Regions from separate parts of the Rhodovastum atsumiense genome, predicted to be linked through region 1. Evidence: riboswitches for the same ligand, from Rfam matches in the RefSeq annotation. Region 1 holds a riboswitch; the other holds the start of a gene.
What was found. A riboswitch is a leader RNA that binds a small molecule or an ion and turns the genes downstream of it on or off. The one in region 1 is predicted to bind cobalamin.
Positions count from the first base shown of each region.

Region 1 (4,237 bases):
TGGCCCGGATGCACCCAGCGCACCGAGACCCCCGGCTCGGCGCCGAGCGGGTCGAGATCGTCGAAATTGGCGATGCGCGAGAGATGCGGCACCGCCACCTTCAGCCCGCCCGCGCCGCCCGTGGCCGGGCGTTCCAGCGCCAGCGAATCCTCGGCCGGCAGTCGGTCCGCCTGCTCGAACCAGCGCAGCACGCCCAGGAACGGCCAGCCGGTGCGCTCGGAAATGATCTCGCAGGCCGGCTCGAACAGCGAGAAATCACCACGGAACTTGTTGACCAGATAACCCGCCACGCGGGCGCGGTCGGTGGAGGAGAGCAGGGCATGCGTGCCCACGATCGCCGCCATGGTGCCGCCGCGATCGAGGTCGCCCAGCACCACCACCGGCAAATCGAGCGTCTCGGCCAGGTGCATGTTGGTGATGTCGGAATTGCGCAGATAGAGCTCCGCCCCGCTGCCCGCGCCCTCCACCAGTACCAGGTCGGCCTCGGCGGCGAGGCGCTCGTAGCTGTCCACCACCGCCGGCATCAGCCCGTGCCGCATCTGGTGATAGATGCGGGCCGGGCAGTTGCCGAGCACCCGGCCACGCAGCACCACCTGCGAGCCGATATTGGTCTGCGGCTTGAGCAGCACCGGATTCATGTGAATCGAGGCCGGCACCCGGCAGGCCCGCGCCTGCAGCGCCTGCGCCCGGCCGATCTCGCCGCGCGCCTCGGCCGGGGCGTCGGCATCACGCACCACGGCGGCGTTGTTGCTCATGTTCTGCGCTTTGAACGGACGCACCACCAGGCCGCGCCGCGTGTAGGCGCGGCACAGCCCGGCCACCAGCATGCTCTTGCCGACATCGGAGCTGGTGCCCTGGATCATCAGGGCGCGGGCGCGTCGCGGCAGGGAGACGGTGCGCGGGGTGAACACGATCGGGGCGAGCTGGTCGGTCATGAAGGATCCGGTTGCGGGTGCGAGGAATCGGGGGCAGGGGGCATCAGCGCGACAGGTACAGGATCACGCGTGCCAGCGCACGCCAGGCGCGGAACCAGGAATCGGGCGGATTGCCCGGACACGGGAAGCGGAACGAGGTCCAGATCGGGCGGTGCTGCTGCCGGCAATCATCCTCGGGCCATGGAAGCATCGCGTTCATGTTGCACCTTTCGCGGGGCGTTGCCCCGGGCCCCACCAGGGGGCTTTGCCCCCTGGACCTCCACCAAGGGCTTCGCCCTTGGAACCCGATCTTTCTGTGCCGCGCAGCGCTTTTGGGGTGCAGGGGCCTTGTGGCCCCTGCCGGGTCCAGGGCAGAGCCCTGGCCTTTCTTGTTTCCAAAGCAGCCATCGCCTCACTCCGCCATTTGCTGGTCGCCGCCACCGCAGGCACGGATCTGCGCTGCCGCCGCCGCGGTGGTGGCGGCTTCCTGCTTGCGCCGGGGCGCGTTTTTCCAGGCTGCCGCCGATGCGGTCACGGTGGCCCCGGCGACGTCGCGGCGATCGTCGAAATGGAAGTCCACCTTCTTCTTCGACTGCGGGCCCCAGTAGCCGAACCGGCCGAGGTCGTAGAATTTCCGTTCGAACGCGCTCTTCAGATAGGCCTTCAGGCAGCCGAGCAGATATTTCCGCCGGTACGGGTCGCGCTGCCACGGATAGGAGAACAGCGACTTGTGCATGTAGAAGCGGCGGTAGTTGTGCATCACCCGGTCGAGCAGCTCGCCGCGCTCCATCGCCGCCGGCTTCATGATCGGGGTGACAAAGTTGTATTTCTCGAAGTCGAACACCTCGACCTTGTCGCCAAGCTCGCGGAACAGGTCGGAGAACGGCCAGGGGGTGAACATCGACCAGTTGGCCATGTCCGGATTCCAGTCCATGACCATCTGGTAGGTTTCTTCCAGCGTTTCCGCCGTCTCGTTCTCCAGCCCGACGATGAACTGCGCCTCGGTGACGATGCCGTTCTGGCGCAGCAGCGTGATCGCCTTCTTGTTGTCGGCGACAGTGGTTTCCTTGTTGAACAGGTCGAGCTTGAGCTGTGCCGCCGCCTCGGTGCCAAGCGAGATATGCACCAATCCGGCCTTGCGGTAAAATGGCAGGTCGGCCTCATCGCGCAGCACGTCGGTGACACGCGTGTTGATGCCCCACTGGATCTTGTCGGGCAGGCCGCGGTCGATCAGTTCCTGGCAGAACTCGACGAACTTCTTCTTGTTGATGGTGGGCTCTTCGTCGGCGAGGATGAAGAAGCCGACGCCATGGTCGCGCACCAGCGTCTCGATCTCGTCCACCACCTTTTTCGGGTCGCGCACGCGGTAGTCGCGCCAGAACTTCCACTGGCTGCAGAAGCTGCAGGTGAAGGGGCAGCCGCGCGCGAGGTTCGGCGTCGCCACCGGCACGCCGAGCGGGATGTAGATGTATTTCTTCCAGTCCAGGATGCTCCAGTCCGGGACGATGGTGTCGACATCGCGGATCGGCGGTTCGGCCGGGGTGGCGATCACCTGGGCGTCCTCGCGGTAGGCGATGCCGTTGACCTGGCCGCGTTCGGTCGGCCAGCGTCCCTGGTCGACCGCGCGCACCAGGTTCAGCAGCACCGCCTCGCCCTCGCCGCGGATGATCGCGTCGATCCAGGGCGCTTCCATCAGCACCGGCTGGTACATGAAGGTCGGGTGGATGCCACCGAGCACCGTGATGACGTTCGGATGCACCTCCTTGGCGATCTTCAGCACCCGTTCGGCGGTGTAGATCGCCGGGGTGATGGCGGCGGTGCCGACGATGTCGGGCGTCTCGGCGGCGAGCATGTCCCGCAGGGCTTCATCGGAGATGTCGTCGTTCATCGCGTCGATGAAGCGGATGTCGGCGTAGCCGGCCGCCTTCAGGTAGCCCGCCAGATAGGCGGCCCAGGCGGGCGACCACTTGCCGGCGATCTCGGCACCGCCGGAATGGTAATTGGGATGGATCAGCAGGATCCGCATCGATGGCCTCCGCGCCAATGCGCCGCACCGCACCCGGCACGGCGGAGGGCAGGCCGTTGGGCGCCGCCTTTGGCTCCCACCGGTCCGAACCAGTGTCGGTCACGCCGGATCGTCACGGAGACGGGGTGGAGAGGGAGCGTCTGCGAAAACCGGAACCGTCAGGCCCGTTCCAACGCAGTCGCACCACCGGGACACCCCGCCCGAGGACGTTCGACGGCCGTGGCAGGTCTCCTGGCTTGCGGGTCGTCGCCTCCGTCCTGGCCTTCCCGATGCCGTTCCGGCACCAGTGACGCAAATCGGATGATGGCTCGCCGCTCACAGTTGCGGGGGCAGCTCCGGCATGGTCGGCAGACGCACCGGATTCCCTCTTAGCTTCTGCTTCCGGCAGATGGAAACAGAAGAACCACGACACGAAACCCGTAGCTTTCGACAGGGCACTTTGTCAAGTGAGCAAGCGTGTGGCGGATGAAATCCGCTCTACGTGCTACGTGCCTGCGTCAGAAGGTGATGGTGCTGCGCAGCCCGAAGATGGCGGCGTCGCCGATGCGCTTGGTGGGATCGAGCGGATCGGGCACGCCGCCGGCCGGGCGGAACACGTACTGGAAGTCCGGCTGCACGATCAGCCATGGCGTGACCTGCGCCTGGTAGGTCAGTTCCAGCACCGTCTCGCTGTTGCGGATCGGATAGGACGCATCGGTGAAATACGTCACGTCGCGATCGTAGCGGCGGGCCTTGGCACCGATATGGGCATAGCCGATGCCCAACCCGATCGTGTCGTTCTCGCGGGCGGGGATCGCCCCCTTCCAGGTGACGCCCACGTTCATGAAGAAGTTCACCGGATTGCGGTCATTGGTGGTGCCGGTGATGCGGCCGAACACGCCGATGCCCTGGTCCTTGGTGCCGGGCTTGCGCCAGACCATCTGGTCGGCCACGGCATAGAGGCTCCAGTTGTTGGTGCGGCCCAGCGCCACCCCGCTGCTCGACGGATCGGCGAGCAGCAGGCCGTCATTGGCATAGCGCTGGTCGGAGAACTGGTTGGAGTTGTACCAGCCACCGACCTTGTAGGTGCCGGGAAGCCCGGTCGCGTCCTCGCCGCCGTTGATGCTGTACTGCACCTCGCCGATGACGAAGACGCCGCGGTTCAGGGTGAACGAGGTGCCGGAGGGGTTGCGCACCTGCGGATCCGGATTCTCCCCGACCGGGGCGGGGTCGCCGCTGTAGACGCCGAGCAGGACAGCGAGATCCTCGCGCGGCTTCACCTTCAGCCGCACGCCGGGGGTGGCCAGCGGATAGGCCG
Region 1 covers NZ_OW485601.1:5,403,806-5,408,042, forward strand. Annotated here, with positions in the region: gene NBY65_RS24340 (cobyric acid synthase) at 1-863, opposite strand, end outside; gene NBY65_RS24345 (hypothetical protein) at 979-1,134, opposite strand; gene bchE (magnesium-protoporphyrin IX monomethyl ester anaerobic oxidative cyclase) at 1,327-2,940, opposite strand; cobalamin riboswitch at 3,145-3,363, opposite strand; gene NBY65_RS24355 (carbohydrate porin) at 3,438-4,237, opposite strand, start outside.

Region 2 (4,237 bases), 2.5 Mb from region 1:
GTCGCAGCAGCGATGACTTGCCCGACCCGTTGGGGCCGATCAGACCCACCATCTCCCCTTCCGCCACCGTCAGGCTGACATCCCGCACGATCGACGTGCCGCGCACCGACCAGCCAATCTGGTCCGCTTTCAGGATCATCGCGCGGATCGCCTGCGCACCAGGATGAGGGCAAACACCGGTGCGCCGACCAGCGAGGTGACGACGCCGATGGGGAGCACCTGGCCCTGCACGGCGATGCGTGACACGACATCGGCCAGAATCAGGAATATGGCTCCCATCAGGGCCGAGGCAGGCACCAGCCGGGAATGGCGCGGTCCCACCAGGAAGCGCGCAGCATGTGGCACCACCAGGCCGACGAAACCAATGCTGCCGACGATGCTGACCATCACCGCCGTTGCCAGCGAGGCACAGAGAATCAGCAAGGCCTGCACCTGCCGAACCGGCACCCCCAGTGAGACCGCGGAATCGGCACCGAACGTGAAGGCATCCAGCGCCCGCGCCTGCCACAGGCACAGCAGTGTGACGCCGATCGCCACCGGCACCGCCGTCGTCACGTTGTCCCAGCGCGCCCCGCTGAGATTGCCGAGCAGCCAGAACAGGATGCCGCGCGCCTGCTCGGCGCTGGCCGAGCGGGTGATGATGAGGGCAGTCAGCGCATTGAAAAGCTGCGAACCGGCAATCCCCGCCAGCACGATCTGCGCTGTACCGCGCGATCCCGACCCGCCGCCGGAGGCATGTGCCAACAGCGCCACGAGTAGAAACGCGGCGAGCGATCCGGCGAAGGCGCCCGCCGACATCGACACGGCCCCGGCGCCCAGGCCTGCCACCGTGACCAGCACCGCCCCGGTCGAAGCGCCCGCGGAGATGCCAAGAAGGTACGGATCGGCCAGAGCGTTACGTAACAACGATTGGAGGATCACGCCCGCCACTGCCAGGCCTGCACCACAACTGGCGGCGACAAGGGCGCGCGTGAGGCGATAGTTCCACACGATGCCCTGGTCGATCCGATCCAGGCTGTAGCCGGCGCCAAAGAAATTATTGGCCAGCGTCTGCCACACTGTCCCGGCCGGGATGCGCGTCTCGCCGATGCAGATGCCGGCGAGGATCGCGGTGGCGAGCACCGCCGCGATCCAAATGCCATGAAGCATCACCCGACCGATCAGGCCAGCCAGGGGGCGCATCAGGCCAGCCGTCATTGCCTGAGCCGGGCCATCGCCTCCGTCAGCGTCTCCAGCCCACTCACCAGGCGGATGGTGGCCTGCATGGCGTGCGCATCAAGGATGACAATGCGGTTGCCCTTCACCGCTGCCATTTCCTTCGTCACCGGATCAGTGCGCAGGAAAGCCAGCTTCCTTTCGTAGTCATCGGCCGGGAAGCGGCGACGGTCCATGCGCGCGATGACAATCACCGAAGGGTTGGCGCGCGCGATGGTCTCCCAGCCTACGGTGGGCCATTCTTCGTCGGATTGGACCACGTTACGCAAGCCGAGTGTCCCCATCATGTAAGCCGGGATGCCCTTCCGGCCGGCAACATAGGGATCGAGATCCAGGTCGGCGCTGGAGAACCAGAACACCGCCGAGGCATCCGTCAGCCCGAGGGCTCTGGCACGTGTGATGGCCGTCGCCTCACGCCTGCGCAGATCGGCGACCAGTTCCGCACCGCGATCCTGCCGGTCGAAGATCTGCGCCAGTTGGGTGATGCCCTTGTAGAGTGTGTCTGTGGTGAAGGGCGCGGTGCGGGTACCGTCAGCCCCGACCTGGTTGTTCTTGCCTTCGCAGTCGGAAGGCATGATGTAGGTGGGAACCCCGAGCTTGTGGAACTGCTCGCGCGTACCGACCACGCCTTGCGGGCCGATCATCCACTCGAACTGCGTCGCCACCAGGCCGGGGCGCTTGTTGATAACCGATTCGAAGCTCGGCGCATTGTTGTCCAGCCGCGGCACCTGGTCGTTCTGCGTCTTGAAAGCAGGCAGCACGTCGTTGAACCAGAGCGAGGTGCCGGCCATGTGGTCGCCGACCCCTAAGGCGTAGAGGATTTCGGTGACCGATTGCCCGATCGTCACGACGTTCCGTGGTGCTGCGGGAAACGTCAGCGTGTGCCCGCAATTCCCGACATTCAGCGGATACTGCGTGGGTTCAGCCTGGGCGGCAGACAGCAGCAGGCAAAAGCCTGCCGTGGCGACGGCGAGGCGCAGAGGGGCCATGGCTCGCTTCTCCGATCGTGATGAAAGCCGGAAAAGGCAGGGCCATGGTGCGGACGCACGACAAGCCTGAGGCGCAGGACCACGGATCGCCAAGGTCGGCACAGCAAGCAAAGCATCCACATCTTCTCCCCGGATCCCTCGCCGGCCGGAAGGTTACGCGCGCCGGCAGGTCTCCTGACTAGCGGGTCATCGCCTGGTCCGGCCTTCCCGGGATTGCTCCCAGTGGCATGTTGGACCGGGCTCGCCGCCTACAGTTGCGGGGCAGTTCCGTTTCGTGACCCTGGGGCCACAGCGGATTCCCTATTAATTCCTTGCGGAAACCGACTCTCGCTGGATACCGGACTTGCTGGAATGTGACAAGCCACGCCACTTCAGGGGATCGTGCCCACACCGTGCCGCGCTTCCAACTTCCGGCCTGGCTGAGGTGCCCCCTGTCGCGGCAACCCGACCTCGCTGCCTGTTTTGGATTCGACATGGAGATGCGGGGGGACGGTATGGACCCACGGATGAAATCGCATGGGGGTCATGTGCGGACTACAAACCTGCAACCCGGCGTGCGCTCGCGCGTTCATGCGACCTTCCGGCAGTCACACCATGTGTGCCGGTGACGAGACACGAGCGCGTGACCATTCATGGTCGCAAGACAGGCGCCACAAAGACGGGCAGGGCGCACGTCGTTGCGCATGAGTGGGCATCAGCCACAAGCGTGAGGACCGCATACCATCGCACTGGTCGCGCCGATCACGTTTTCTGAGGTGGACATCATCCAGACGTGCAAGCACCGAGGTGCTGTGTCGGCTGATATAACAGCCTGCACTGTCTTGGAAAACTGGAGCGGGCGAAGGGATTCGAACCCTCGACCCCAACCTTGGCAAGGTTGTGCTCTACCCCTGAGCTACGCCCGCGCCCCAGCCGCGTCGTCCGCGGAGGTCGGCCTTCTATTCGGCTTCCGCGGCAATTGCAAGGGGGGTCCGCCGTAAAAATCGGATCGTCCCCCCGCCTTGCCCCGCGTCGCGATTTCGGCGACTCCTGCCGCCTCGGCCGGGTTGTGCCCCGGACCGGCTGTGCCATCTATACCCAAACGAGACGGGATCTAAGGCGAGGACGCCCTTCATGGACCTTATCATCGGGCAGAACCAGGCCGGCGCCGGTAGCGCCTCCGGCGACGCCATGATCATCGACGGCGATCAGAAGACCTTCATGCAGGACGTGATCGACGCGTCCCGCACCGTTCCTGTGCTCGTGGATTTCTGGGCCACCTGGTGCGGGCCCTGCAAGCAGCTCACCCCGGCGCTCGAGAAGGTCGTGCGGCAGGCCGGCGGCCGGTTGAAGCTGGTCAAGATCGACATCGACAAGAACCGCGGCCTGGTGCAGCAGCTGGTTCAGCTCGGCCTGCCGCTGCAGTCGGTGCCCACGGTCGCCGCCTTCTGGCAGGGCCAGATCGCCGACCTGTTCCAGGGGGCCGTCCCCGAATCGGAGGTGAAGCGCTTCGCCGAGGCGCTGCTGAAGCTCGCTGGCGGCGCGATGCCCGGCGCCGACCTGATCGCCGAGGCGAAGGCCGCGCTGGAGGAAGGCCGCGCCCAGGAGGCGGCCGAGCTGTTCTCCGCCGCCCTGCACGATGAGCCGGAGAACCCGGAGGCCTGGGGCGGCATCATCCGGGCGCTGATGGCGCTCGGCCAGGAAGACCAGGCGCAGCAGGCGCTCGAGCAGGTGCCGCCGAAGATCGCCGACCATGCCGAGGTCGCCGGCGCCCGCAGCGCGCTCGCCCTGGCCGCCGAGGGCCGCAAGGCGCGCGACCAGCTTTCCTCCTTCGAGGCCCGGCTGGCCGCCAATCCGGCCGATCATCAGGCACGCTATGATCTCGCCACGGCGTTCAACGCCATGGGGCGACGCGAGGAGGCCGCCGACGCGCTGCTGGAGATCATCCGCCGCGAGCGCGGCTGGAACGAGGACGCCGCGCGCCTGCAGTTGCTGAAATTCTTCGAGGCCTGGGGCTTCGACGACCCCGCCACCACGGCGGCGCGGCGCAAGCT
Region 2 covers NZ_OW485601.1:2,862,903-2,867,139, forward strand. Annotated here, with positions in the region: gene NBY65_RS12990 (ABC transporter ATP-binding protein) at 1-139, opposite strand, end outside; gene NBY65_RS12995 (FecCD family ABC transporter permease) at 136-1,197, opposite strand; gene NBY65_RS13000 (ABC transporter substrate-binding protein) at 1,194-2,204, opposite strand; cobalamin riboswitch at 2,352-2,544, opposite strand; tRNA gene NBY65_RS13005 (tRNA-Gly) at 3,035-3,109, opposite strand; gene NBY65_RS13010 (thioredoxin family protein) at 3,318-4,237, shown strand, end outside.
Region 2: linked by a shared signal. The riboswitch ahead of NBY65_RS13000 (ABC transporter substrate-binding protein) and the one ahead of bchE (magnesium-protoporphyrin IX monomethyl ester anaerobic oxidative cyclase) in region 1 are both predicted to bind cobalamin.